Regions from separate parts of the Nonomuraea sp. AD125B genome, predicted to be linked through region 2. Evidence: riboswitches for the same ligand, from Rfam matches in the RefSeq annotation. Region 2 holds a riboswitch; the other holds the start of a gene.

Region 1 (14,567 bases), on a different contig from region 2:
TCCAGGCCAGGATCAAAGAGCTGGCCGGGCGCATCGACGACGATTACGCGGGCAAGGACGTTCTGCTCGTGGGCGTGCTCAAGGGCGCCGTCATGGTGATGGCCGACCTGGCCAGGGCCTTGCACGTGCCCGTGCAGATGGACTGGATGGCGGTGTCGTCCTACGGCGCAGGCACCAAGTCGTCCGGGGTGGTCCGCGTGCTGAAAGACCTGGACACCGACATCTTGAACCGCCATGTGCTGATCGTCGAGGACATCATCGACTCCGGGCTGACGCTGCACTGGCTGCTGGAGAACCTGAAGTCGCGCAATCCCGCCTCGCTGGAGATCTGCACCGCGCTGCGCAAACCCGACGCCGTGAAGGTGCCCATCGACGTCAAATACGTCGGCTTCGACATTCCCAGCGAGTTCGTCATCGGTTATGGGCTCGACTACGCCGAGCGTTACCGCAACCTGCCGTTCATCGGCACTCTCGCGCCCCACGTTTACCGTTAGAACGTTAAGCGTTCTCTCTTGCCACGGCCGGGAACATCGCGCAACGTGACGTACGTTGATAGGGCAAGGCCGGTGTAGCGGGCGGTCCCTCCGCCCGCTCTGCCGGTGTACCTTCAGACTCCGGAAGGGTGACCTTGAGTCCCCTTCGGGTAGTCAGAAGTCGCGGTGCCGGATGCCGCGGCCCCGGGCACGCCCGGGGTTCCAGGCCATGGTCAGGAAGGGACGGGCCCGCAAGGGGTTCCGCATCGGATGGATCTCAAGCGATTTACACGTGGGCCACTGCTGTGGATCCTGGGCATCGTCGTGCTGCTCCTGCTCGTCACCCAGCTGTGGAGTGGCGGCGGAAACTTCAAGCAGGCCGACACGTCCTTGGTGCTCCAGCAGATTCGCGCCGGCAATGTCAGCAACGCCAAGGTCGTCGACAAGGACAACCGCATCGAGGTGACGCTGAAGAACCCCGTCACCGTGCGCAAAGGCGACCAGCCGACCAAGCTCGTCCAGGCCTACTGGGTCACGGGCTACGGCAGCAAGCTGACCGACGAGCTCCAGGCGCAGGTCGACGCCAAGAAGACGGACAGCTTCACCACTGAGGTGCCCCAGGAGAACCTCCTGGTCAGCATCCTCATGAGCTTCCTGCCGATCGTCATCATCGTGCTGATCTTCCTGTTCATGCTGAACCAGATGCAGGGCGGCGGCTCCCGGGTGATGAACTTCGGCAAGTCGAAGGCCAAGCTCATCAGCAAGGACACTCCCAAGACCACGTTCGCCGACGTCGCGGGTGCCGACGAGGCCATCGAGGAGCTCCAGGAGATCAAGGAGTTCCTGCAGGCCCCGGCCAAGTTCCAGGCGATCGGCGCCAAGATCCCCAAGGGCGTGCTGCTCTACGGCCCGCCCGGCACCGGCAAGACCCTGCTGGCCCGCGCGGTCGCGGGCGAGGCGGGCGTGCCGTTCTACTCGATCTCCGGCTCCGACTTCGTCGAGATGTTCGTCGGCGTCGGCGCCTCCCGCGTGCGCGACCTGTTCGAGCAGGCGAAGGCCAACGCCCCGGCGATCATCTTCATCGACGAGATCGACGCGGTCGGCCGTCACCGCGGCGCCGGCCTCGGCGGCGGTCACGACGAGCGCGAGCAGACGCTCAACCAGCTCCTCGTCGAGATGGACGGCTTCGACGTCAAGGGCGGCGTGATCCTCATCGCCGCGACCAACCGGCCCGACATCCTCGACCCGGCGCTGCTGCGTCCGGGCCGCTTCGACCGGCAGGTCACCGTCGACCGTCCCGACCTGGAGGGCCGCAAGGGCATCCTCAAGGTCCACGGCCGGGGCAAGCCGTTCGCGCCCGACGTCGACCTCGACACCATCGCCCGCCGCACCCCCGGGTTCACCGGCGCCGACCTGGCCAACGTGATCAACGAGGCCGCCCTGCTCACCGCGCGGGCCGACCAGAAGCTGATCACGATGGAGCTCCTCGAGGAGTCGATCGACCGTGTCATGGCAGGGCCCGAGCGCAAGACGCGGGTCATGTCCGACAAGGAGAAGAAGATGATCGCCTACCACGAGGGCGGTCACGCGCTGGTGGCGCACGCGCTGCCCAACTCCGACCCGGTGCACAAGATCACGATCCTGTCCCGCGGCCGCGCGCTCGGCTACACGATGACGCTGCCGATGGAGGACAAGTTCCTCGCCACCAGGTCCGAGATGATGGACCAGCTCGCGATGCTGCTCGGCGGCCGCGCGGCGGAGGAGCTCGTCTTCCACGAGCCCACCACCGGCGCCTCCAACGACATCGAGAAGGCCACGGCGGTCGCCCGCCGCATGGTGACCGAATACGGCATGAGCGAGCAGCTCGGCGCCCGCAAGTTCGGCAGCGGCCAGGCCGAGGTGTTCCTCGGCCGCGAGATGGGCCACGAGCGCGACTACTCCGAGAAGATCGCCTCCACGATCGACGAGGAGGTCCGCCGGATGATCGAGACGGCGCACGACCAGGCGTGGGACATCCTGGTCCAATACCGCGACGTCCTCGACAACCTCGTCCTGGAGCTCATGGAGAAGGAGACGCTCTCCCGCGAGCAGGTCCTGCAGATCTTCGCGCCGGTGGTCGTCAAGGAGCACCGTCCGTCCTACGCGGGATACGGCAAGCGCCTGCCCTCGGACCGGCCGCCCATCCTGACGCCGAAGGAGAAGCAGTCGGCCAACGGCTCGCTGACCTCGGGCCACCAGGACGCGCTGCCGGCCGGCGGCGACGGCGTCTGAAGCAAGCACCACCGGAGCACTTTGTGACACAGCACGACGTCGACCTCGCCCGCATCGAGAAGGCCGTCCGCGAGATCCTCGCCGCCATCGGCGAGGACCCCGACCGCGACGGCCTGGTCGAGACGCCCGCCCGCGTGGCGAGGGCCATGGCCGAGCAGTTCTCCGGCCTCGGCCAGACGCCCGAAGACGTGCTCAACAAGGTGTTCGACGTCGATCACGACGAGATGGTGCTCGTCCGGGACATCGAGGTCTACTCGACCTGCGAGCACCATCTGGTCCCGTTCCACGGCCTGGCCCACGTCGGCTACATCCCCAACCAGCGGGGCCAGGTGACGGGCCTGTCCAAGCTGGCCAGGCTGGTGGACGTCTTCGCCCGCCGCCCGCAGGTGCAGGAGCGGATGACGTCTCAGATCGCCGACGCGCTGATGCGCGTGCTGGAGCCGCGCGGCGTGATCGTGGTGGTCGAGTGCGAGCACCTGTGCATGACCATGCGCGGCGTACGCAAACCGGGCGCGAAGACCGTGACCTCGGCGGTCCGCGGCGACTTCCGCACCAGCGACAAGACCCGTTCCGAGGCGATGGCGCTCATCCTCGGCAGGTGAGCCATCCTTATCCACAACCGGGGACCCGCGATGTCAGCAGGTGTGGTGGAACGCCTAGGCTTGGCCCATGACTAGCATGCCCATCAGCGTGCCGGGAGGGGCGGAGCGGTGTCTCGTCATGGGCGTGGTCAACGTGACCCCCGACTCCTTCTCCGACGGCGGCCGCTGGTTCGACGAGGCGGCCGCGATCAGGCACGGCTTCGAGCTGGTCGATGAGGGGGCCGACCTCGTCGACGTGGGCGGCGAGTCCACCCGTCCCGGCGCCGCCCGGGTCTCCCTGGAGGAGGAGCTGGCGCGGGTCGTCCCGGTGATCAGGGCGCTGGCCGCCGAGGGCGTGGCCGTCAGCGTCGACACCATGCGCGCCGAGGTGGCGCGGGCCGCGGTCGAGGCGGGCGCGCGGCTGGTCAACGACGTCAGCGGCGGGCTCGCCGATCCCGAGATGCCGCGCGTGGTGGCCGCGACCGGCGTCTCCTACGTCGTGATGCACTGGCGCGGCCACAGCCACGACATGCACACCAGGGCCGTCTACCACGACGTGGTCGGCGAGGTGCGCGAGGAGCTGAGCAAGCGGGTGAGCCTGGTGCTGGCCGAGGGCGTGTCGGAGCAGCAGATCGTGCTCGACCCCGGCCTCGGCTTCGCCAAGAACGCCGAGCACAACTGGGCGGTGCTGGCCGGCATCCCCCAGCTGGCGGAGCTGGGTTATCCGCTGCTCATCGGGGCGTCGCGCAAGAGGTTCCTGGGGCGGCTGCTGGCCGACCCCGACGGCACACCCCGGCCGTTCAGCAGGAGCGACGACGCCACCCTGGCCGTGACCGCCCTGGCGGCTCAGGCGGGCGCTTGGTGCGTACGCGTGCACGAGGTCGGCCCCAACGCCGACGCGGTGCGCGTGGCCGCCGCATGGACACGAGCGGGAGCAGGCACATGAGCGTCGACACGGCCGCCATCGAGACGGTCAACCAGGAGTTCTACACCGCGATCGAGGGCGGCGACCTCGACAAGATGACCGAGATCTGGGCCGAGGACACCGCCGACGACCAGGTGAGCTGCGTGCACCCCGGGTGGGCGCTGCTGACCGGGCGGTCCGAGGTGCTGCGTTCGTGGGCCCTGATCATGGCCAACACGACCTACATCCAGTTCGTGCTGACCGACGTCAACACCACCGTGCTGGGCGACGTGGCCGTCCTCACCTGCGTCGAGAACATCCTCACCGCCGGCGACGAGGGGGAGGCGAGCTTCGCGGCGGGCAAGGTGGTCGCGAGCAACGTCTACCTCCGCACCTCCCAGGGCTGGCGGCTGTGGATGCACCACGGCTCGCCGGTGCTCCAGGGCGACGACGACGAGGAGGAGGACGGCGAGCTTGAGCCTTGATCGCATCGCGCTCAGGGGCCTGCGGGCCCGCGGGCGGCACGGCGTGCTCCCGGCCGAGCGCGAGCTGGGCCAGGAGTTCGTGATCGACGCCACGCTGTTCCTCGACACCGCGCCGGCCGCGGCCGGCGACGACCTCACGGCGACCGTCCACTACGGCGAGCTGGCCGAGGAGTTGACGCGGGTGGTGTCGGGCGAGCCGGTTCAGCTCATCGAGACGCTGGCGCAGCGCCTCGCCGAGGTCTGCCTGGCGTACGAGCCGGTGGTCAAGGTCGAGGTGAGCGTGCACAAGCCGGCGGCGCCCATCCCGCTGCCCTTCGACGACGTGGTCGTGACGATCGAGCGGAGTCGCGTATGAAGACCGTCATCGCGCTCGGCAGCAACCTGGGCAACCGCTTCCAGATCCTCCAGGGAGCGGTCGACGCCCTGTTCGACGCGCCGGGCCTCAAATTCGTGAAAGCGTCCCCGGTCTACGAGACCGATCCGGTGGGCGGCCCCGAGGGGCAGGACCCCTACCTCAACGCGATCGTGGTCGCCGAGACCACGCTGGAGCCGCGCACGCTCCTGGAGCGGGCGCTCAGCGTCGAGAACGCCTTCGGGCGGGAGCGCGCCGAGCGCTGGGGGCCGCGCACCCTCGACGTCGATCTCATCGTCGTGGGCGAGACCGTCTGCGACGACCCCGACCTGACGCTGCCGCACCCGAGGGCGCACGAGCGGGCGTTCGTGCTGGTGCCCTGGCTGGAGGCCGACCCGGCGGCCGTGGTGCCCGGCCACGGCCGGGTGGTCGACCTGCTGGCCGGGCTCGACCGGCAGGGCGTGCGGCCGCGGCCCGACCTGACCTTGCAGAGGCCCGATTGAGGCCCACGCACCCCGGCCACCTGGTCGGCATCCTCGTCGTTCTCGCGCTGCTCACCTGGGCGCTGCTGCACCGGTTCTATGGCGACATCGCGTGGCTCCTGCCGTGGACCGCGATCCCGACCCTGCTGCTGCTGGCACTCGGCGAGGGCTACAGCGGCTGGATCACCAAGGCCAGGATCGCCCGCAAGCCGGGCACCAAGCCGGTGGAGCCGCTGGCCGTGGCCCGGCTGGCGGCGCTGGCCAAGGCGTCGGCGTACGCGGGGGCGGCCTTCGGCGGCGGGTTCGCCGGCTTCGCGCTGCACACGGTGGGCATCCTCGACCGCGAGACGCCGCGCTCGGAGTTCTTCATCGCCACGGGGTCGTTCGCGGCGTGCGTGGTGCTGGTGGTCGCGGCGCTCTACCTGGAGCACGCCTGCCGGGTGCCGAAGGACCCGGAGGATCAGAAGCCCCGGTAGCGCCGGTCGTCGTCCTGCTCGTCCGGCAGGCCGGCGCCGGGCGCGCGCCGGGCGTCGGCCCGTCCCGGCTTTGAGCGCTATTTGTCGATGTCCCCCACGACGAAGAACATCGAGCCGAGGATGGCGACCATGTCGGCCACGAGGTGTCCTGGCAGCATCTCGCGCAGCACCTGGACGTTGTTGTACGAGGCCGAGCGCAGCTTGAGCCGCCACGGCGTCTTGTCGCCCTTGGAGACCAGGTAGTAGCCGTTGATGCCGAGCGGGTTCTCGGTCCACGCGTACGTGTGCCCCTCCGGCACCTTCAGCACCTTCGGCAGCCGCTGGTTGATCGGCCCGGGTGGCAGCGAGCGCAGCCGTTCGACGCACATGTCGGCCAGGTCGAGCGAGACCTTGACCTGCTCGAACAGGACCTCGAAGCGGGCCTGGCAGTCGCCGGCGTCGCGGGTGACGACCTTGACGGGCAGCTCGGGGTAGGCGAGGTAGGGGTCGTCGCGGCGCAGGTCGAGGTCGACGCCGGAGGCGCGGGCGATGGGGCCGCTGACGCCGTACTGCATGACCTGCTCGCGGGTCAGCACGCCGACGCCCTTGGTGCGGGCGACGAAGATGTCGTTGTGCAGGATGAGGTCCTCGATGACCGGCACCCGGCGGCGGGTCTCGGCGACGGCCTCCGACACCCGGTCCAGCCAGCCCAGCGGCAGGTCCTCCTTGAGCCCGCCGACCCGGTTGAACATGTAGTGCATGCGTCCGCCGGAGATCTCCTCCATGACGGCCTGGATGCGCTCGCGCTCGTTGAAGGAGTAGAAGATCGGCGTCATCGCGCCCAGCTCCAGCGGGTAGGAGCCGAGGAACATGAGGTGGCTCAGCACCCGGTTGAGCTCGGCCAGCAGGGTGCGCGCCCACACGGCCCGCACCGGCGGCTCCATGCCGAGGAGGCGTTCGGCGGCGAGCACCACGCCCAGCTCGTTGGCGAACCCGGCGAGCCAGTCGTGCCGGTTGGCCAGCATGATGATCTGGCGGTAGTCGCGGACCTCGAACAGCTTCTCCGCGCCCCGGTGCATGTAGCCGATGATCGGCTCGGCGGTGGCGATGCGCTCGCCGTCGAGCGTGAGCCGGAGGCGGAGGACGCCGTGCGTCGAGGGGTGCTGGGGGCCGATGTTGAGGATCATGTCCTCGGTGGCCAGCTCCTTCGCGCCCGCGCCCATCCCGACCACACGTTCCGTCATACGGCCATGCTCCCACCGTCCCTGGAGGTGAGCCAGCGCGGGGCACGGTCGTTGGTCAAGGATCGGTACGGATTCACCGCACCTGCGGGGACTTGGGGTGGTCGTGGGGAGAAGACGGGAGACGGGGGGAGAAGCACCATGAAGAGAGTTGTGTTCGATGTGGCGGCCCTGATCGCCCGGGTGGTCACCGGTGTGATCTTCGTGGCGCACGGCTTGCAGAAGTGGCAGGGCGGTCTCGGCGCGACGACGCAGATGTTCGGCGGGATGGGGATCCCGCTGCCCGGCGCGGCCGCCGGCTTCGCCACCGTGGTCGAGACCGTCGGCGGCGTCTTCCTCATTCTCGGGCTGCTGGTGCGGCCGGTGGCGTTGCTGCTGCTGATCGACATGATCGGCGCGATCGTCTTCGTGCACGGGAACAGGGGCGTCCTGGTGGGCGAGGGCGGATGGGAGCTGGCGGGCGCGCTCGGCGCGCTGTGCCTGCTGTTCCTGGCGCTCGGCGGCGGCCGGATCGGGCTGGACGGGCTGTTCGGCGCGATCTTCCGGCGCCGCGCGCGGCAGCGGGTCGCCGAGGACGAGCTGATCGAGCACCGGCGCGGCCCGGCCATGGGTCCGGGCCCGTCCAACGTCAACGTCAGGCCCGGCGGCGCGGAGGGCGCCTACCAGCCGGGCGCCGGAGGGCCGATGACGCCCGCGGAGCCGGGGATGCCCGCCGAGCGGCCGGAGGCCCCCCGGCAGCCGGCCGCGCCGCGCACCCACGCGGGCGGGCTCGACGACGCGGACATGCGCGACATCGACGCCCTGGTCTCCGAGGACCAGCCGGAGCACCGCAAGCCGCCGAACCGCTGACCGGGCGCCCGGGTCGCCCGCGGTCAGCGGGAGACGATGGCGCGCAGAGCCTCGATGAGCCGGTCCACGTGCTCCTGCGTGGTCCCGATGCCGATGGAGGCCCGTACGGCCGAGGCCGTGCCGTCCTCGCACCCGCCGTCGGCCGTGCCCAGCAGGTGCCGGACGAACGGGTGCGCGCAGAACTTGCCGTCGCGCACCCCGATGCCGTACTCGCCGGACAGCGCCTCGGCCACCTCCCGCGCCGTGTGCCCGTCCACGGTGAACGACACGATGCCCACGCGCGGGTGGTCGTCACCCCACAGGGCCAGCTCGCGTACGCCCTCGATGGTGGCGAGCCCGGCGCGCAGCCGCGCGAGCAGCCTCTCCTCCTCGCGCACCAGCGCGGTCCAGCCGGTGGCGCTGAGCGCGTCGCAGGCCGCGGCGAGCGCGATCGCGCCGAGCACGTTGGGGGTGCCCGCCTCGTGGCGCGGCTCGGGGTCCTCGTGCCACTCGGCCTCCTCGCCCACCGCGCGCACCGCGCCGCCGCCCTTCAGGTACGGCTCCCCGCCCGCCAGCCAGTCCCCGCGTCCCACCAGCGCCCCCGCGCCGAACGGCGCGTACAGCTTGTGCCCGGAGAAGGCCACGTAGTCGAGGTCCAGGGCGGTCAGGTTGAGCCGCCGGTGCGGCACGAGCTGCGCGGCGTCCACCAGGATGCGCGCCCCGTGGCGGTGCGCTATGTGCGCCAGCGCGGCGATCGGCCACAGCTCGCCGGTGACGTTGGAGGCGGCGGTGACGACGAGCAGCTTGGGCCCGTCGATGGCGGCCAGTGCCTCGTCGGCGGCCCGTACGGCCTCGCCGGGGAAGGCGGGCGGGGCCAGCCGGACGGCCTCGCCCCAGGGCAGGAGCGAGGCGTGGTGCTCGGTGTCGAAGACCACGACGGTGGTGCCGGCGGGCAGGCAGCGGGCCAGCAGGTTGGTGGCGTCGGTGGTGTTGCGGGTGAAGATCACGGCGTCGGAGGGGCGGGCGCCGACGAACGCCCGTACGGTGTGGCGGGCCTGCTCGTACCTGGCGGTGGTGAGCTGGGAGGCGTAGCCGGCGCCGCGGTGGACGCTGGAGTAGGCCGGGAGCGCGGCGGCGACGGCGGCGCTGACCGGCTCGAGACAGGGCGCGCTGGCGGCGTAGTCGAGGTTGGCGTACCGGACGAGCCGGCCGCCCTTGACCGGCACCTCCAGGTCGGCCCCGACCACGGCGGGGATGGGCCGGTCGCTCTCCGGCGCGGCGGCGGCGGGGGCCTCGGCGGGGGCGGCGGCGTCGTTGAAGATCGTCAGCGTGGGCACAGCACTGCTCCTCGGGTCATCGGACCCCAGGAAACGGCCTCGGAGCCCGCGCTTGCCCGCCACACCTCGTGACGGACCAGGTCTTCACCCGGGGCACCCCGCCGCGGACGCGAGGGTTGCCGGCCAGCTAGCCGGGGCTTGTCGCTGGCACTCATGACCTACGCCCGCACTATAACCGACACCCCGCGGCCGGACGCAAGCCCGTGAACTTATGCGGCGGGTAATGCGTTGTGCCCGAAAAGTTCTCGGCCCGCGTGTCACGGAGGTATGCAGATGTTGGAATGGGCCGCCGATCCCCAAATCTGGATCGGCTTCTTCACCCTCGTCACCCTGGAGATCGTCCTGGGGATCGACAACATCATCTTCATCTCCATCCTGGCCGGGAAGCTGCCGCCCGAGCAGCGCGACAGGGCCCGGGTGCTCGGCCTGGCCGCGGCCCTGGTCAGCCGGCTGCTCCTGCTGCTCGGCCTGTCGTGGGTGGTGCAGCTCACCGAGCCGCTGTTCACGGTGCTCGGGCACGAGATCTCGGGACGCGACCTCATCCTGCTGCTGGGAGGGCTCTTCCTGCTCGGCAAGAGCGTCACCGAGATCGGTCACACCATGGACGGCCCGGCGGGCAAGGACGGCAAGAACGCCGCCGCCGTCTCGTTCACGTCGGTGATCGTGCAGATCATGGTCCTGGACGTGGTCTTCTCGCTGGACTCGGTCATCACCGCGGTCGGCATGGTGGACGAGCTCGGCGTGATGATCGCGGCGGTCGTGGTGGCGGTGCTGGTGATGTTGTTCGCCTCGGGGCCGATCAGCCGCTTCGTGGACCAGCACCCGAGCGTCAAGATGCTGGCGCTGGCGTTCCTGGTGCTGATCGGCGTGGTGCTCGTGGCCGAGGGGCTGGACCAGCACATCCCGAAGGGCTACATCTACTTTGCTATGGCGTTCTCGGTGGTCGTGGAGCTGCTGAACATCCGGGTGCGCAGCAAGAACGCCAGGCAGCGGCAGGTGGAGGCTGCCGAGCAGGAGGGGGAGCCTCCTAAGATGCAATAGTGCACTTTGACCCCTGGAATCCGGATTTCGTAGCCCATCCGTACCCGGTCTACGACGAGCTGCGGCGCGAGCGGCCCGTCTGCTACTACGAGCCCACGAACCAGTGGCTCGTCTCCCGCCACGCGGACGTCAACGCCCTGCTGAGGGACCGCCGCCTGGGCCGGTCGTACCTGCACGTGGCCACGCACGAGGAGTTCGGCAGGCCGCGGGAGCCGGAGTTCCAGGAGTCGTTCTGGCGGGTGATCAGGGCGGGCATGCTGGACGTCGAGCCGCCGGTGCACACGAGGCTGCGTCGGCTGGTGTCGAAGGCGTTCACGCCGCGCATGGTCGAGTCCCTGCGGCCGCGCGTGCGGGCCATCGCGGGCGGCCTCGCGGACGCGTTCGTGGCGAAGGGAGGGGGCGACCTGCTCGCCGAGGTCGCCGAGCCGCTGCCGGTCACGGTGATCGCGGAGATGCTCGGCATCCCCGAGGCCGACCGCCACCTGCTGCGCCCCTGGTCGGCCGACATCTGCGGCATGTACGAGCTCAACCCGGCCGTCGAGGCGCAGCACACCGCCGTCCGCGCGGCCACGGAGTTCGCCGCCTACCTCAGGGACCTGGCCCGCGCCCGCCGCGCCGCCCCCGGCGACGACCTGATCAGCGCGCTCGCCCAGATCCCCGAGCTGACCGAGGACGAGCTGATCGGCACCTGCGTGCTGCTGCTCAACGCCGGCCACGAGGCCACCGTGAACGTCACCGGCAACGGCTGGTGGTCGCTGTTCAGGAACCCGGAGGAGCTGGCCCGGCTGCGCGCCGACCGTTCGCTGCTGCCCACCGCCGTCGAGGAGCTGCTGCGCTGGGACACGCCGCTGCAGATGTTCGAGCGGTGGGTGCTGGAGGACATCGAGGTCCACGGGGTGGAGATCCCGCGCGGGGCCGAGGTGGCGCTGCTGTTCGGCTCGGCCAACCGGGACCCGGCCGTGTTCGAGGACCCGGACCGGCTGGACGTGGGCCGGGCCGACAACCCGCACATCTCCTTCGGCGCCGGCATCCACTTCTGCCTGGGGGCGCCGCTGGCCCGCATCGAGCTGATCGAGTCGTTCGGGGCGCTGCTGGACCGTACGGCGAGCCTGGAGCTGCGCGAGGAGCCCTCGTGGAAGCCCGGCTACGTCATCCGCGGCCTGGAGGCACTCCACCTCACCGCCACCCCCGCCTGAGCGCCGTCAGCGCCGTCAGCGGCGCTGGTCGAGCCAGCCGAAGCCGCCGAGCCCGGACGGGTCGATGAGCTCGCCCTCCTCCGACGCCCGGGCCAGCGCCCGCAGGTAGCCGCGCGGATCCCGGTGCGCCAGCTCGACCGGCGGCCGGGCGCCGGTCAGCCCCAGGGAGCGCAGCGCCGCGCGCTGTGTGGACAAGGTTGTGGATATCGCGCCCGCCCGGCGGCCCGCCTCGGCGCACGCGTCGAGCGCCACGTGCGCGGTGATGTCGCAGGTGCCGTCGGGTATGGGGCTGACGACCGCCCCGTCCCGATAGCCGGTCAGCGTGCCGCAGGGGGGACGGTTGTCCACAGGGTGTGCATAATCGACGGCGATCGCCCGGCCCCTGGTGAGGCGGGTGACGACGGCCGCCCACGCCTCGTCGCGCGGCCGGCCGATCTCGGCTCGCGCCCCCACCCGGGGCAGCGGCCACCACCGTTCCAGCCACTCCCGGTCGGCCGGCCGCAGGGGTCCGCCGATCCGCTCCTCGCCCGTGTGGACGTCCACCATGACCAGCCGCGGCCCGCCGGCGGTCTGCTCGACGACGTCCACTGGCACGTTGTCGAGCCATTCGTTGGCGATGGCGAGGCCCTGGATGGAGTCGGGCAGCCCGCCGCGCCACTCGATCCGCTCGGGCAGACCCTCGGGCCGGGACGACAGATCGACCGCCGTGACCCGCAGCCGCTCGCTCAGGCCGGGCTCGGCGGCGGCCAGCACACGGGTGACCAGCGTGCCCTCACCGGCCCCGATGTCCACCAGGTCGAGCGCGTCGGGCTTGCCCAGCTCGGCGTCCACCTCGCGGAGCAGCGCGAGCACCGCCTCGGCGAACGCCGCCGAGGCGCTGACGGACGTGCGGAAGTGGCCCGAGGGGCGCTCGCGGAGGTAGAAGCCCGCCTCGCCGTACAGCGCTCGCTGGGTCGCCGCGCGCCAGGTCAGCCACATGTCATGGACTATCTCACGACCGGCCGACGGCACGCTTGGTCATCATGTGACTACTCATTGTCGTGTGCTTGCGCTATTGTTTACGTTCTGTCGCCAGACGGTCGCGTTGCGCCAACCCCCAGTGGCGACTGCGGCGGCCGTTCCCGGCACAAGCCAACGTCCGCGGCCCCAGTGCCGCGCTGTCAAGAAGGAGCACACATGCTGAAGAAGACCCTGGTCCTGGTCGGTGCCGCCGCGGCTCTCGCGCTGGGCGCGCCGGCCGCCCACGCCGACATCACCAGCGGCAACGGCAGCATCCTCGGTGGCAACCAGATCCGCGTCCCGATCAGCGCGCCGATCAACGTCTGCGGCAACACCGTCGCGGTCATCGGCCTCGGCATCGCCGGCTGCAAGGGCGGGGCCTACTCCCACCAGACGAGCCGCTGACGAAGCGGGGAGCCCGGACCGGCGCGGTCCGGTCCGGGCTCGGACTCCCGGCCGGGCAGTCGGCGGTCGCGCCGGCCAGGCGCACCTCCAAGAGGTCACACCCCGCGGGCGTCGGGTCCACTGCGGACTCGGCGCCCGCTGCTATGCGGTGAACCCCTCTCCTCATCTCTTCCGACAGGGGGTGCACTATTTGTCTGCCCTTGTCGCTTTTGCCAATAACTCAACCTCCAGCAAAGCACCAGTCACATTCCCTGGACGGAGAGGCCGTTACGCTGGGCGGCAGTGCCATCCGGTCGACAGGGGTGAGACGTCATGGAGGCAGGAGATCGCCCGGCGCGGCTCAGCGTGGGCGTGCTCGGGGCGGGCAAGGTCGGCTCGGCCCTCGGGGCCGCGTTGCGGCAGGCAGGCCACCGCGTCGTCGCCGCCAGCGGCTTGTCCGACAACTCCCAGCGCTGGGCGGCCGAGCGGCTCGGCGTGACGCCGTCGCGGCCCGACGAGGTGGTGAACGCGGCCCAGCTCATCCTGCTGACCGTGCCCGACGACGCGCTGCCCGACCTCGTGGGCGGCCTCGCCGCCACCGGCGCCGACCTGCAGGGCAAGCTGGTCGTGCACACCAGCGGCGCGTACGGGCTGTCGGTGCTCGACCCGGCCGCCGAGCGCGGCGCGCTGCCGCTCGCGCTGCATCCCGTGATGACGTTCACCGGCCGCGACGACGACCTCAACAAGCTCACCGGCATCTCCTACGGCGTCACCGCCCCCGACGCGCTGCGCCCGATCGCCGAGGCCCTGGTGATCGAGATGGGCGGCGAGCCGGTCTGGATCGCCGACGCCGACCGCGCGCTCTACCACGCGGCCCTGGCCGGAGCCGCCAACCACATGGTCACCCTCATCGCCGAGTCCTCCGACCTGCTCGGGCGCATCGGCGTCGAGCATCCTGGCCGGATGCTGGGACCGCTGCTCGGCGCCGCGCTCGACAACGTCCTGCGGCTCGGCATCGCCGGCCTCACCGGCCCGGTCGTACGCGGCGACGCCGGCACCGTGCGCAAGCACGTCGACGCGCTCATCCTGGCCGCCCCCGAGGCGGCCGACGCCTACATCGCGCTGGCCAGGCTCACGGCCGACCGCGCGCTCGCCGCCGGGCTGCTCAAACCGGAGGAGGCGGAGCGGCTGCTCGACGCGCTGGGCGGCAATATATGGACCTGACCGTGCGAGGAAGCGCCGCCGCGAAGCGGAGGCCATGAACGCGAGGGGCCGCCCGATGGACTTGATCGTCGCCAGGAACAGGGAAGACCTGGTCAAGGCGCGTGGCGGTGGCGAGGTGGCGCTGGTGCCGACCATGGGCGCGCTGCACGAGGGCCACCGCTCGCTCATGCGGCTCGCCCGGTCGCGGGCCGACCAGGTGGTGGTCAGCGTCTTCGTCAACCCGCTGCAGTTCGGGCCCAACGAGGATTTCTCCCGCTATCCCCGTACGTTCGAGGCGGACCTGGAGGTGTGCCGGGCCGAGGGCGTGGACGTGG
Region 2 (14,567 bases):
ACCATCCAGCCCGACCAGGACGAGATCGTCCGCTCGGGGCTCGCCCAGACCGTCTGTGTCCAGGGCGCCCCCGGCACCGGGAAGACCGCGGTGGGCCTGCACCGGGCCGCCTACCTGCTGTTCACCCACCGCGAGCGGCTGGCCAGGTCCGGCGTGATGATCGTCGGCCCCAACCGCGCGTTCCTGTCCTACATCTCCTCGGTCCTGCCCGCGCTGGGCGAGGTCAAGGTGGACCAGACGACCGTGGCGGGCCTGCTCGGCGAGCACGCCGCCCCGGAGGACCCGCTGGTGGCCGCGGTCAAGGGCGACGCCCGGATGGCCGCGGTGCTCGAACGCGCGCTCTGGCTGCACATCGTGAAGCCGGAGGAGGGCCTGGTGTTCACCAAGGGCGCCTACCGCTACCGGGTGGCCGACCATGAGGTGCGCGAGATCGTCGCCTCCCTGCGCGGCACCACCCGCTACCTGCCGGGACGGGCGGCGCTCGCGCAACGGCTGGCCCACCTGGTGCTGGTGCGGATGGAGCAGCGCGGCGAGTCGCCCGACGACCGGGTGCAGGACGCCGTGGCCCGCTCCAAGCCGGTCAAGCAGCTCGTGGACGCGGTCTGGCCGAAGCTGACGCCCGAGCAGGTGCTCTACCGGCTGCTCGCCGAGCCGGAGTTCCTCGCCAGGGCCGCCAGGTCCGACCTGTCGGCCGACGAGCAGAGCCTGCTCCTCTGGCCGAAGCCGTACCGCAGCCACAAGTCCGCCAAGTGGTCGGCGGCGGACGCCGCGCTCCTCGACGAGCTGCGCGACCTCATGGAACGCACCCCCTCGCTCGGCCACCTGGTCGTGGACGAGGCCCAGGACCTGTCGGAGATGCAGCTGCGGGCGCTCGGCCGCCGCTGCCGCAACGGCTCGGCCACCGTGCTCGGCGACCTCGCCCAGGGCACCACGCCCTGGTCCACCAGCTCGTGGGAGAGCGTGCTCCAGCACCTCGGCCAGGCCGAGGGCGAGGTGACCGAGCTGACGCTCGGCTTCCGCGTGCCGCGCGAGGTGCTCGACTTCGCCGCCCGGCTGCTGCCGTCCATCGCCCCCGGACTGGCCGCGCCGCGGTCCCTGCGCCCCGGCGCGGGCTCGCTGAACATCCGCCCGGGCGGCTCGGTGGCGGAGGCCGCCGACGCGGCCCTCGCCCAGGAGGGCTCGATCGGCGTCATTGTCCCGGACGCGCTGGTCGGCGAGGTCTCGCGGGCGCTGTCCGGCCGTCCGCACTCCGTGCTCGACCCCGACGCCCCGGAGGGCGAGCACCGCCTGCTCGTCGTCCCCGCCACGCTCGCCAAGGGTCTGGAGTACGACCACGTGATCGTGGTCGAGCCCGCCGACATCGTGGCCGCCGAGCCCCGCGGCCTGGCCCGGCTGTACGTCGTCCTGACCCGTGCGGTGACCTCGCTCACGGTCCTGCACGACAAGCCCCTGCCGGCGCAGCTCGCCATGTGACCGCGCCCCGCGCGGGAACCGGCGACGCCATGACCGGCGACCGGCCCGGCCGCTTCTAGGATGGCGATCAGGAACGCTTGCCTACCTAGGAGGATGCCGTGCCAGCACCGCTGCCCCATGAACACCTGCCGTCGGTTCCCGCGCTCGTGGTCGAGAGCGACGACATCCAGGACGGCGAGCGGCTCAGCGACCTGCACGTCTTCAACGACTGGGGCATGACGGGCCAGAACGTCTCGCCCCAGCTCCGCTGGTCCGGCGCGCCCGAAGGGACCCGGAGCTACGCCGTCACCTGCTACGACCCCGACGCCCCCACGGGCAGCGGGTTCTGGCACTGGGTGCTGTTCGACCTGCCGGCCTCGGTGACCGAGCTGCCCGCGGGCGCGGGCAGCGCCCCCGACTTCAAGGGGCTGCCCGAGGGTGCCGCCCACGCCCGCAACGACTACGGCGCCAAGGCCTTCGGCGGCGCGGCCCCGCCGCCCGGCGCCCCGCACCGCTATGTCTTCACCGTCCACGCCCTCGGCGTCGACAAGCTGGGCGTGGACGGCGACGCCAGCCCGGCGGTGGTCGGCTTCAACATCACGGCCAACACGCTGGCCCGCGGCCACATCGTCCCGGTCTACGGCGTCTGACCGCGGTCAACGCACACGAACACGCCGTCAATGCACAAGAGCGGCCCGGAAGATCCGGGCCGCTCTTGTGCTTCGGCTTCGCGAGCGAACAGACCTAGAAGTCCATGTCGCCGCCACCCGGCATGGCGGGAGCGGCAGCGGCCTTCTCGGGCTTCTCGGCGATGACAGCCTCGGTGGTGAGGAAGAGCGCCGCGATGGAGGCGGCGTTCTGCAGCGCGGAGCGCGTCACCTTGGCCGGGTCGATGATGCCCGACTCGAACATGTTGACGTACTCGCCGCTGGCGGCGTTGAGGCCCTCGCCCGGAGTGAGGTTGCGGACCTTCTCCACCACGACGCCGCCCTCGAGACCGGCGTTGACCGCGATCTGCTTGAGCGGCTCCTCCAGAGCCTTCTTCACGATCGAGGCACCGGTGGCCTCGTCGCCGGCCAGCTCCAGCTTGTCGAACGCCTTGGCGCCGGCCTGCAGCAGCGCCACGCCACCGCCGGGGACGATGCCCTCCTCGACGGCCGCCTTCGCGTTGCGCACGGCGTCCTCGATGCGGTGCTTGCGCTCCTTGAGCTCGACCTCGGTGGCCGCGCCCGCCTTGATGACGGCCACGCCGCCGGCCAGCTTGGCGAGGCGCTCCTGGAGCTTCTCGCGGTCGTAGTCGGAGTCGGTGCGCTCGATCTCGGCGCGGATCTCGTTGACCCGGCCGGAGATCTGCTCGGCGTCGCCGGCGCCGTCGACGATCGTGGTCTCGTCCTTGGTGACGACGACCTTGCGCGCGCGGCCCAGCAGGTCGAGGGTGGCGTTCTCGAGCTTGAGACCGACCTCCTCGGCGATGACCTGGCCACCGGTGAGGATGGCGATGTCGTTGAGCATGGCCTTGCGGCGGTCGCCGAAGCCCGGGGCCTTGACGGCCACGGAGCGGAACAGGCCGCGGATCTTGTTGACGACCAGGGTGGCCAGGGCCTCGCCCTCGACGTCCTCAGCGATGATCAGCAGCGGCCTGCCGGACTGCACGACCTTGTCGAGCAGGGGCAGCAGGTCCTTGTTGGCGGAGACCTTGCTGTTGACGATCAGGATGTAGGGGTCCTCGAGGACGGCCTCCATGCGGTCGGAGTCGGTGACGAAGTACATCGACACCATGCCCTTGTCGAACCGCATGCCCTCGGTGAGCTCCAGCTCCAGGCCGAAGGTGTTGCTCTCCTCGACGGTGATGACGCCTTCCTTGCCGACCTTGTCCATCGCCTCGGCGATGAGCGAGCCGATCTCGGGGTCGGCGGCGGAGATGGAGGCGGTGGAGGCGATCTGCTCCTTGGTCTCCACGTCCTTGGCCAGCTTGGAGAGCTCCTCGCTGACGCGCTCGACGGCGGCCTCGATGCCCTTCTTCAGGGCCATCGGGTTGGCGCCGGCGGCGACGTTGCGCAGGCCCTCACGAACCAGCGCCTGGGCGAGCACGGTGGCGGTGGTGGTGCCGTCGCCCGCGACGTCGTCCGTCTTCTTGGCGACTTCCTTGACCAGCTCGGCGCCGATCTTCTCCCAAGGGTCCTCGAGCTCGATCTCCTTGGCGATGGACACACCGTCGTTGGTGATCGTGGGGGCGCCCCACTTCTTCTCCAGCACGACGTTGCGGCCCTTGGGGCCCAAGGTCACCTTGACGGCGTCAGCGAGCTGGTTCATACCGCGCTCGAGACCGCGCCGGGCGTCCTCGTCAAACGCGATCATCTTGGCTGCCATAAGGCTAGACCTCCCAGATGCAGGGTGGCTTGTCCTGGACCGAGCCGACGCCCGCGACGGCCAGGGACTGCATCTCCGTTCGGCAGACCCCATCGTCTCGATCCCGAGTTATTGGCACTCTGCCACACAGAGTGCCAACGACTGTTTAGCACTCTACCCTGCCGAGTGCAAGCGAACGACCTTCTGGAGGGGCCTCCGCGCAGGTCAGCCGATCGACGTAGGGACGGCGGGCCGCTCACCGTGTGGCCCGCCGTCGATCGCCGACTACGAGGGTGGCGGGCTCGTACGGACTGCGCTGCCGCACGGGCCCCGCCGGTGCATACCAGGTGACGTAAATCAGACCGAGCGGACAGACTCGGCCTGCGGTCCCTTCTGGCCCTGCGTGATCTCGAACTCGACCCGCTGGCCCTGCTCGAGAGATCGGTACCCGTCCATCAGTATCGCGGAGTAATGGACGAATACATCCTTACCACCGTCTACCGCGATGAAGCCGTAGCCCTTGTCCGCGTTGAACCACTTGACGGTGCCCTGCGCCACTTCCGACTCCTCTTACTGGGGCTACGGATCTCGCCCATTCCACCGCGAGACCCGTAATCGTCCGACTTAACGACAAAACAGCCAGACGATCGCCTCGACCATACCTGTGGCAAGGGGTTTGGCAACAGAGTCAATCCACGAAAGACGCATTTGTTCGCAGTGCGGGTACTTCAACGTTTGAATAGGCCCGAAAAGCAGAAGGCGCCCGCTTGGGGCGCCTTCCGTGGAGTCGTACGGGCACTCAGCCGCCGGCGACCGCCGGGATGATGGAGATCTGCGCGCCCTGAGGGACGGCGGTGTCCAGGCCCTCGGCGAAACGGACGTCCTCTTCCCCAACGTAAACGTTGACAAAACGCCGAATCTTGCCCGATTCATCCAGAATTCTCGCGCCGATGCCCGGGTAGTCGGCATCGAGCTTGGCGAGCACGTCACGAAGAGTCGCGCCTTCGCCACTCACTTCCGCGTTTCCGCCGGTGTAGGTGCGCAGAATGGTGGGAATCCGAACAGTAACGCTCATGGTTATCTCGCCTTTCCTGGTTGTCAGACAGCCGCGCGGAACGCGTCGAGAGACGGCTTGATCACGGCGGTGGGCCGCGACGACTCGCCGGCGATGGCGTCCAGCGTCTTCAGGCCGTCGCCGGTGTTGAGGACCACGGTCTCCGCCTCGGGGTCGAGCCGCCCCGCCTCGACGAGCTTCTTGAGCACGCCCACGGTGACGCCGCCCGCGGTCTCGGCGAAGATGCCCTCGGTCGAGGCCAGCAGCTTGATCGCGGCCACGACCTCGGCGTCGGTGACGTCCTCGACGGCCCCGCCGGTGCGCCGGGCGATGTCCAGCACGTACGGGCCGTCGGCCGGGTTGCCGATCGCCAGCGACTTCGCGATGGTGTTGGGCTTGACCGGCTGGACGACGTCGTGCCCCGCCTTGTACGCCGCCGACACCGGCGAGCACCCGGCGGCCTGCGCCCCGAAGACCTTGTAGGGGGTGTCCTCGACCAGGCCCAAGGCGATGAGCTCCTTGAAGCCCTTGTCGATCTTGGTGAGCTGCGAGCCCGAGGCGATCGGGATGACGATCTGCTCAGGCAGCCGCCAGCCGAGCTGCTCGGCGATCTCGTACGCGAGCGTCTTGGAGCCCTCGGCGTAGTAGGGCCGCAGGTTGACGTTGACGAACCCCCACTTGTCGCCCAGCGGGTCGCCGATCAGCTCGGAGCAGAACCGGTTGACCTCGTCGTAGGTGCCGTCGATGCCGATCAGCTTGCCGCCGAACACCCGGGCCATGGCGATCTTCGCCTCTTCCAGGTCGGCCGGGATGAACACGCAGGCGTCGAGCCCGGCCCGCGCCGCTGCGGCGGTCACCGCGCCCGCGAGGTTGCCGGTGGAGGAGCAGGAGAGCGTGTGGAAGCCGAAGTTGCGCGCCGCCTCGACGGCGATGGCGACCACCCGGTCCTTGAAGGAGTGGGTGGGATTGCCGGAGTCGTCCTTGACGTGCAGGGACTTGATGCCGAGCGCCCGCCCGAGGTTGCCCGCCCTGACCAGCTTCGTCCAGCCGGGGTTCATGTTGGGCTTGGTCGCCACGTCGGCGGGGACCGGGAGCAGCGAGCGGTAGCGCCAGATGTTGGCCGGGCCCGCGGCGATGTCCTCGCGGGTCACCCGGCCGAACTCGTAGGCCGCTTCGAGCGGCCCGAAACACTCCAGGCACGCGAAGCTCGGCCCGAGCGGGTAACGGGCGCCGCACTCGCGGCAGGACAGAGCGACGGCAGGACCAAAGTCGTGCGACATGAAGCGAGGCCTTCCCTCATCTTCGCCCACGGCCACCTTGACCGCGAACCGGAATTGGCACCTTGTCCCGGTCGGCCTCGCCAGGTCGCGAGTCGAAAGCCGGGAGGGTTGCCGGGGCTTCGCAGGGCCGGTCCCTCCACCCCTCTGGATGAGCTGTATGAAGTTGTTGCACACGACTCTACCCGCCGAAGCGGCGGGAACGACCACCTGTCTCAAAGACTGAGACGGGGCGTCTCACCGATAGTCGTCACCCAGCGCCGCCTGGACGTACTTGCGCGCCTGGTGGATGCGCGACTTCGCGGTGCCCAGCGGGATGCCGAGCTGCTCGGCCACCTCGTTGTAGTCGAGCTGCACGATGTCGCGCAGGACCAGCGCCTGCGCGAGATCGGGCTTGTCGGCCTCCAGCGCCTCCATCGCGTCGAGCAGGTCGAGCCGCGAGCCGGCGATCACGCTGACCCGCCGCGCGTCGGGCTTCTGCGTCGGCAGCTCGTCGGAGGTCTGCTCGGCCGCCCTGCGCTTCAGCGACCGGTAGGTGGTGCGCGCGCAGTTGGCCGTCACGATGTGCAGCCAGGTGCTGAACCTGGCCCGCCCCTCGAAGCGGCCGATGTTGCGCGCCACCGCGAGCAGGGTGTCCTGCGACGCCTCCTCGGCATCCTGGTGGTACGGAAGAATCCGGGAGCAGTGGCGCATCACATCCGGCTCGATCCTGGCCAGCAACTCGCCGAGCGCGCGATGATCTCCAGCGGCGGCGGATCGGGCGAGTTCCTCGGTTAGCTCATCAAGCGCCATAGCTGCGATCCTATGATCGGAAGGAGCTTCGATGAACAGCGTCCTCGTGGCCTCCAACAGAGGGCCGGTCTCCTTCACCGTCTCCGACGACGGTGTTCTCATCATGAGACGGGGCGGCGGCGGTCTCGTCTCCGGGTTGTCCGGGGTCGCCAAGGACGACGGGGTCCTGTGGGTCTGCGCGGCGCTGTCCGACGACGACCGCGGCGCCGTGCGCCTGTCCCCCGGCGGCCGGCTCGACCAGGCCGGCTACGACACCGGGCCGCTGCGCATGCTCGACATCCCCGCGACCACGTTCCACCGCGCCTACAACGCCGTGGCCAACTCCACCCTGTGGTTCGTCAACCACCTGCTCTACGACATCCCCAACGCGCCCAGCTTCGGCATCCGCTTCGCCCGCGAGTGGGAGTCCTACCGCGACTACAACGGCGCCTTCGCGCTCGCCCTCGCCGAGGAGGCCGGCCACGGCGCCCGCGTGATGGTGCAGGACTACCACCTCACGCTCACCCCCGCCATGCTCAGGGCCGAGCGGCCCGACCTGCGCATCGCGCACTTCAGCCACACCCCGTGGGCGCCGCCCGAGTACTTCTCGCTGCTGCCCGACGAGGTGGCCGGCGAGGTCCTGGAGGGCATACTCGGCGCCGACCACGCCGGGTTCCTGGCCGAGCGGTGGGCGGCGGCGTTCATGGACTGCTGCGAGGCGGTGCTCGGGGCGGAGGTCGACCGGGCGGCCCGCAGCGTCACCCACGAGGGCCGCACCACCAGGATCGGCGTCCACAGCCTGGGGGTGGACGGCGCGGCGCTGTGGGAGCGGGCCGGCGAGCCCGACGTCGAGTCGCACATCACGGCGATCAGGGAGCAGGTCGGCGACCGCCGCCTCATCGTCCGCATCGACCGCACCGAGCTGTCGAAGAACATCGTGCGCGGCCTGGTGGCCTACGGCGAGTTCCTGGCCGCCCATCCCGAGTGGCACGGCCGCGTGGTGCACCTGGCCTTCGCCTACCCGAGCCGGCACGACCTGCCGGAATACCGCGAGTACACCGCCTCGGTGCAGCGCTGCGCCCAGGAGATCGAGAACGAGTTCGCCACCGAGGACTGGGACCCGCTCATCCTCAACGTCCACGACGACTATCCGCGGTCGCTGGCCGCGTACCGGATGGCCGACGTGCTGCTGGTCAACCCCATCCGCGACGGCATGAACCTGGTGGCCAAGGAGGGCCCGGTGCTGTCGCCGCGCTGCGCGCTGGTGCTCTCGCGCGAGGCGGGCGCGGCCGCCGAGCTGGGCCCGTACGCGCTGATGGTCAACCCCTACGACATCAGCGGCACGGCCGACGCCCTGCACAGGGCGCTGGTCATGCCGGAGGACGAGCGGCGGGCGCGGCGCGACAAGCTGCGCGCCGCGGCCACCGCCCTGCCGCCCCAGAAATGGCTCGCGGCCCAGCTCGACGCCCTCGGCTGAGCCACGATCGCGCGCTCACCGCCAGTCGGCGTGCTTGAGCGTGTCGGCCAGGCCGGGGGTGTTCCACTGGTCGACGACCAGGATCTTGCTCTTCGGCAGATACCACTCGCGCTGGGTGAAACGGGCCTTGATCGCGGTGCCGCTGTAGCTCGTGCAGGTGGACTTCCAGGCGTTGTACGTGGCCTTGTGGCCGGGCCCGACCTGGCGCAGCCCCCGCGAGCCCTTCGGGCCGATGCTCTCGCCCCACTTCTCGTTGAACGGGCACGGCTGCACGTCGCTCGCCGTGTAGTACGGGTTCTTGCCGGTGTAGGGGCCGAAGCCCTCCGCGCCGTACTTGATGAAGGACGGCCCGAGAATGTAGAAGGAGTCGCACTCCGGCGTCCGCCAACCCCGGGCCTTCCCGCACTTGCCGGTCACGACCTGCACGTTGTCCGGGCCGAAGCGGTGGACCACCCACTGGATCGGGATGTAGAGGGTGAGCCCGGCACGCAGCCTCAGCTCCTGGGCGGGCGCGGCGTGGGCGGGGAAGGCGCCGGCGGTGAGGGTGACGGCGGCGGTGGCGGCGACGGCGAGGTAACGCTTGATCATGAGCCCGACTCTAGAGAACCGGACTTGCAGTCCAGTCGTCAACGGCTGAACGCCGACGCCAGCTCCGCCAGCAACGCCAGCACGCCGTCCGGGCCGTCCACCACGATGTCGGCCCGCTCGGCCAGCGCGGTCACCTCCGCCGAGCCGCTGCACACGGTCACCCCGGGCAGCCCGGAGGACCGTACGGCGTCGAAGGCGGCGAGGTCGCCCAGGTCGTCGCCGGCGAACAGCACCGAGCGCGCGTCCCGCTCGGCCAGGAACAGGCCGAGCGCGTGCCCCTTGTCCATGCCCGGCGGCCGCAGCTCCAGCACCATGCGGCCCGGCTCGACCACCAGCCCGTGCCGCTCGGCGAGCCCGGCCAGCGGCTCGCGCAGCGCGGCCAGCGCGCCCTCGGGGTCGGGGGCGCGGCGGGTGTGCACCGCGACGGCCCGGCCCTTGTCCTCGACGGTCACGCCCTGGACGCCGAGCGAGTCGAGCAGCAGCGGCAGGTCGGCCTTCGCCCGTGGCACGCCGGCCGGCGGGGGCGGCGCGGAGATCCGGCCGTTCTCCCAGCGTTCGAAGCCGTAGTGGCCGAGGATGACCAGCCCGGGAACGTCGGCCAGCCCCGGGCCCAGCTCCAGCGCGGTGGCCGGCGGCCGGCCCGTCACGATGGCCACGGCCCCCACGTGCGCGCCGAGCTCGGCGAGCACCGCGGGCGCCTGGGGGTGGATCACGGCGGCCGCCGGATCGGGCACGATCGGGGACAGGGTTCCGTCGAAGTCGAGCCCGATCACGGCCCCGGCGGGGTCCTTCAAGATTGCTTCAATTCCAGGGATGTTCTCCACGCGCCTGCCGTACCCAGCAGGTCAGGGGCGCATGCCAAGCCTTCTGGCCGCGCGGTCGCGCTGCCGCTCGGCGCGCACCCTGCGAAGCCGCTTGACCAGCATGGGGTCATGCTCAAGCGCCTCCGGACGGTCGATCAACTCGCCCAGCATCTGGTAGTAGCGCGTGGCGGAGAACCCGAAGGTCTCCTTGATGGCCTGCTCCTTCGCGCCCGCGTAGCGCCACCATTGGCGTTCGAAGGCGAGGAGCTCGATGTCGCGTTCGGTCAGTGGTTGTCGGGACGGCTCGTGGGCAGCATCGTCACCGCTGAGGGGTGCTCCCATGGTGTCCTCCTCTGAGGGGACGGGTGACGGTCCCGTCACCCGCACGGCCCGTGGCCAATCGTAATGTGCTGAGCTCCCGCGCTGCGGGTATGTCCCGACTTTCGCCTACGAGGTAGCAGAAAAGCCCACAGAACGGAACTACTCCGCGTATCGGGCTGTTTACCGAACCGTCGGATTGCGGTGGCGGCCGCGTGTCAGAATGCCGGTCAGTTCGAGCGTTCCCCCCTCTTCTCCCCGCTCGAGGTCCTCCGTGCACCAGCTCTCCTCCGCGCTGCCACGCCCGGGTCGCGACCGCGCCGCGGCGGGCCCCGCCGCCATGAGGAGCCTCCTCGCCGTGGCGCTGACCATCTGCTGCGTGCTCGCCGTCCCGGCCTCCGTGACCGCCGCCGGCGGCGCCAGGGCCGGCGACAGGATCGGGGCGGTCGCGCGGGCCGGGCAGTGGCAGCTCGGCGCGCTGCGCCTGCCCGAGGCGTGGCGGCGCAGCGAGGGCCGGGGCGTGCTGGTCGCCGTCCTCGACACCGGGGTCGACGCCCGCCACCCCGACCTCGCGGGCGCCGTCGTCGAGGGCCCCGACCTCACCGGCGCGGCGCGCGGCCACGGGCCGTGGGGCCACCACGGCACCGCGATGGCCGGCCTGATCGCCGGCCGCGGGCACGGCCCCGGCCGCGCCGCCGGGGTCGTCGGCGTCGCGCCCGGGGCCCGCGTCCTGTCCGTACGGGTCACGCTGGAGAGCGGCGACCCGCAGCGCGAGCGGCAGCCCCGGGGCGGGAGCGACGCCCTGGCGCGCGGCATCCGCTACGCGGCCGACCAGGGCGCCGACGTGATCAGCATGTCGCTGGGGGGCGGCAGCGGCACGCGGGAGGGCTCGGCGGCCGAGGAGGAGGCCGTCAGGTACGCGCTCGGCAGGGGCGCGGTGCTGGTGGCCTCCTCGGGCAACGACGGTGACAGCGCCAACAGGAAGAACTTCCCCGCCGCCTACCCCGGCGTGATCGCCGTAGGCGCGGTGGACCGGGGGCTCCGGGTGGCCGGCTTCTCCAACCGGCAGGACTACCTGTCGGTCGTCGCGCCCGGCACGCAGATCGTCACGGCCGACGGCGCGGGCTCGTACGCGGTGGGCGACGGTACCAGCTCGGCCGCCGCCATGGTGGCGGGCATCGCGGCCCTCGTCCGCTCCGCCCATCCCGGCCTGTCGCCGCAGGAGGTCCGCAAGGCCATCGAGCAGGGCACCAGAAGACGCCCGCCGGGCGGCCACAACCGCACCTACGGCCACGGCGTGGCCGACGCCCTGCTGGCACTCCGCGCGGCCGACGAACTGCGCGCGCCGTACGAACTGGGCACCGCAGACGGACCAGGCACCACCGACAGGCCGGGCACCGCCGACGAGCTGGGCGCCACCGGCGGAGTCGGCGCGGCCAACGGGCCGGGCGCGGCGGTGGGCCCGCCCGCGCGGCCCACCCCCCGCCTCGGGGCGGGGCCGGGCGTGCCCGTTCCCGCGAGCAGGGCCCCCGTGATCGCGGGGCTGCTGGGGCTGCTGGCGGCCATGTCCGTACGCGTTCTGGCGAGGCGGCGGCGCGACGGGGATTCACCCTAGCAAGCGCTTGTGTGATACTCCCTGCTATGACGTACGCGATCGAGGGCTGGTTCGCCGTCGACGCCGACGGGGTCGTCCTGCTCGGCACCCGCTGCACGGCCTGCAGCACCCTCTGCTTCCCGCCCCGCCGAGGGTCCTGCCCCGACCCCCGCTGCCACGGGACCGACATGGAGGTCGCCCGGCTGCCCCGGCGGGGGCGCGTGTGGTCGTACACGAACGCCGCCTACCCCCCGCCCCCGCCCTACGTGGCCGCGCAGCCGTACGTGCCGGTGACCCTCGCGGCGGTCGAGCTCGACGGAGCCGGGATCGTGGTGCTCGGCCAGGTCGCCGGCCTCACCGTGGACGAGCTGGAGGTCGGCATGGAGCTGGAGCTCACGGCGGGCCCCCTGGCGGACGGCCCGCTCGTGTGGATGTGGCGGCGCGCCTCATGAGCGGCCAGGCGAACGGCGTCGTGGTCCTGGGCACCGGCATGCACCCCTGGGGCAAGCAGGGCCGCCCCTTCACCGAGTACGGCCTGGCCGCCGCCCGCGCCGCCCTCGCCGACGCCGGGGTCGCCTGGACCGACGTCCAGTACCTCGTCGGCGCCGACACCATCAGGAACGGTTACCCGGGCTTCGTCGCCGGCGCCACCTACGCCCAGGCGCTCGGCTGGACCGGCGCCAGGATCGCCTCCTGCTACGCCGCCTGCGCCTCCGGCGCCCAGGCCGTGGACCTGGCCCGCACCAGGATCCTCGCCGGGCTGTGCGACCTCGCCCTGGTCGTCGGCGCCGACTCCACCCCCAAAGGCTTCTTCGCCCCGGTGGGCGGCGATCGTCCCGACGATCCCGACTGGCTGCGGTTCCGGCTGCTCGGCGCCACCAATCCGGCCTATTTCGGCCTGTACGCCCGCCGCCGGATGGCCCTGCACGGCTCGACCCCGTACGACTTCGCCGCTGTCAAGGTCAAGAACGCCCGCGCCGGCGCGCTCAACCCCATGGCCCGCTACCGCAGGACCGTCACCACGGAGGAGGTCCTGGCCTCGCCCATGGTGGCCGACCCGCTGCGGCTGATGGACATCTGCGCCACCTCGGACGGCGGCGCGGCCGTGGTGCTGGCCTCGGAGGAGTACGCCCGCCGCCACGCGGGCGCCCGCGGCCTGGTGCGCCTGGCGGCCGTCTCGACCGTCACGCCCACGTTCCCCAACACGGTCCTGGAGCTGCCGAACTTCGCCACCGACTCCTGCGCCGCCGTCCCCCCGCCCGAACGGCCCTTCCGCGCGGCCATCGCGCACGCCGCGTACGAGGAGGCCGGCCTCGGCCCCGAGGACCTGTCACTGGCCGAGGTGTACGACCTGTCCACGGCCCTGGAGCTGGACTGGACCGAGGACATCGGCCTGTGCCCTCCGGGCGGGGCCGAGAAGCTGCTGCGCGACGGGGCCACCGCGCTCGGCGGCCGGATCCCGGTCAACCCGTCGGGCGGCCTGGCCTCGTTCGGCGAGGCGATCCCCGCCCAGGCCGTCGCCCAGCTCTGCGAGCTGACCGACCAGCTGCGCGGCCGGGCCGGCCCCCGGCAGGTCGAGGGGGCCAGGGCCGGGCTGGCGGCCAACCAGGGTCTGTTCGGCCACGGCAGCGCGATCGTCGTGACGCGATGAGACGCGAGAAGGCCCTCCGCGAGGGGAGGGCCTTCTCCGAACGCCGGACGGCGTCAGTTGACGTGGACCACGTCGTGCGTCTCGGCGAAGTGGCAGGCGCTCTCGTGCGCCGTGCCCGGCCGGATCTGGAGGAGCGGCTCCTCCTCGGCGCAGATCTCCTGCGCCTTCCAGCACCGCGTACGGAACCGGCAGCCCGACGGCGGGTTGGCCGGCGACGGCGGGTCACCCTGGAGGATGATGCGCTCCCGCTGCTCCCGCCCCTCGGGGTCGGGCACCGGCACCGCCGACAGCAGCGCCTGCGTGTACGGGTGCGCCGGCCGGTCGTAGATCTCGGTGTCCTTGCCGAGCTCCACGTACTTGCCGAGGTACATCACCCCGACCCGGTCGGAGATGTGGCGGACCACCGACAGGTCGTGCGCGATGAAGATGTAGGCCAGCCCGAACTCGTTCTGCAGCCGCTCCAGCAGGTTGATGACCTGCGCCTGGATCGACACGTCGAGCGCGGACACCGGCTCGTCGCACACGATGATCTCCGGCTGGAGCGCCAGCCCGCGGGCGATGCCGATGCGCTGCCGCTGGCCGCCGGAGAACTGGTGCGGGTAGCGGTTGATGTGGTCGGGGTTGAGCCCGACCACCTCCAGCAGCTCCTGCACCTTCTTGCGCCGGTCGCCCTTGGGCGCGACCTCGGTGTGGATCTCGTACGGCTCGCCGATGATGTCGCCGACGGTCATCCGGGGGTTCAGCGAGGTGTACGGGTCCTGCATGACCATTTGGATGTTGCGCCGCATGCGCTTGAGCTCGGCGCCCTTGGCCTTGCCGATGTCGCGGCCGTTGATCATGACCGACCCCGACGTGGGCCGCTCCAGCGCCATCAGCACCTTGGCCAGCGTGGACTTGCCGCAGCCCGACTCGCCCACGATGCCCAGCGTCTCGCCCTTGTGCAGGTCGAACGACACGCCGTCCACGGCCTTGATCGCGCCGATCTGCCGCTTGAAGAGGATGCCCTGGGTCAGCGGGAAGTGCTTGACCAGGTCACGCACCTCGAGGATCTTCTCACCGATCGCCATCGAGGACCTCCCTCCAGTAGTGGCAGGCGCTGCCGCGCGTGCCGCTGATCTGATGCAGTGGGGGGACGTCGGTCTCGCAGTTGCCCTGCCGGTAGGGGCAGCGCGGGTTGAACGAGCACCCGCTGGGCAGTTCGAGCAGGTTGGGCGGCAGGCCCTTGATCGCGTA

The links. Region 2 has a riboswitch for S-adenosylmethionine ahead of thrC (threonine synthase). Riboswitches for the same ligand answer to the same signal wherever they lie in the genome.
Region 1: linked by a shared signal. The riboswitch ahead of ACBR40_RS13885 (aminotransferase class V-fold PLP-dependent enzyme) and the one ahead of thrC (threonine synthase) in region 2 are both predicted to bind S-adenosylmethionine.

What each region holds. Positions count from the first base shown of each region.
Region 1 covers NZ_JBGLOU010000004.1:400,883-415,449, forward strand. Annotated here, with positions in the region: gene hpt (hypoxanthine phosphoribosyltransferase) at 1-494, shown strand, start outside; gene ftsH (ATP-dependent zinc metalloprotease FtsH) at 744-2,744, shown strand; gene folE (GTP cyclohydrolase I FolE) at 2,741-3,346, shown strand; gene folP (dihydropteroate synthase) at 3,465-4,271, shown strand; gene ACBR40_RS13855 (nuclear transport factor 2 family protein) at 4,268-4,714, shown strand; gene folB (dihydroneopterin aldolase) at 4,704-5,069, shown strand; gene folK (2-amino-4-hydroxy-6-hydroxymethyldihydropteridine diphosphokinase) at 5,066-5,569, shown strand; gene ACBR40_RS13870 (DUF3180 domain-containing protein) at 5,566-6,024, shown strand; gene ACBR40_RS13875 (NADH-quinone oxidoreductase subunit D) at 6,102-7,247, opposite strand; gene ACBR40_RS13880 (DoxX family protein) at 7,386-8,093, shown strand; gene ACBR40_RS13885 (aminotransferase class V-fold PLP-dependent enzyme) at 8,117-9,409, opposite strand; SAM riboswitch class IV at 9,453-9,568, opposite strand; gene ACBR40_RS13890 (TerC family protein) at 9,683-10,450, shown strand; gene ACBR40_RS13895 (cytochrome P450) at 10,450-11,646, shown strand; gene ACBR40_RS13900 (SAM-dependent methyltransferase) at 11,662-12,624, opposite strand; gene ACBR40_RS13905 (chaplin family protein) at 12,823-13,050, shown strand; gene ACBR40_RS13910 (DUF2520 domain-containing protein) at 13,363-14,253, shown strand; gene panC (pantoate--beta-alanine ligase) at 14,309-14,567, shown strand, end outside.
Region 2 covers NZ_JBGLOU010000007.1:20,620-35,186, reverse strand. Annotated here, with positions in the region: gene ACBR40_RS19550 (AAA family ATPase) at 1-1,473, shown strand, start outside; gene ACBR40_RS19545 (YbhB/YbcL family Raf kinase inhibitor-like protein) at 1,572-2,102, shown strand; gene groL (chaperonin GroEL) at 2,197-3,822, opposite strand; gene ACBR40_RS19535 (cold-shock protein) at 4,159-4,359, opposite strand; gene ACBR40_RS19530 (MoaD/ThiS family protein) at 4,601-4,876, opposite strand; gene thrC (threonine synthase) at 4,900-6,135, opposite strand; SAM riboswitch class I at 6,149-6,290, opposite strand; gene ACBR40_RS19520 (RNA polymerase sigma factor) at 6,370-6,924, opposite strand; gene ACBR40_RS19515 (trehalose-6-phosphate synthase) at 6,956-8,380, shown strand; gene ACBR40_RS19510 (hypothetical protein) at 8,396-8,968, opposite strand; gene otsB (trehalose-phosphatase) at 9,007-9,762, opposite strand; gene ACBR40_RS19500 (DUF3263 domain-containing protein) at 9,814-10,113, opposite strand; gene ACBR40_RS19495 (S8 family serine peptidase) at 10,364-11,704, shown strand; gene ACBR40_RS19490 (Zn-ribbon domain-containing OB-fold protein) at 11,731-12,135, shown strand; gene ACBR40_RS19485 (lipid-transfer protein) at 12,132-13,334, shown strand; gene ACBR40_RS19480 (dipeptide ABC transporter ATP-binding protein) at 13,388-14,401, opposite strand; gene ACBR40_RS19475 (ABC transporter ATP-binding protein) at 14,388-14,567, opposite strand, start outside.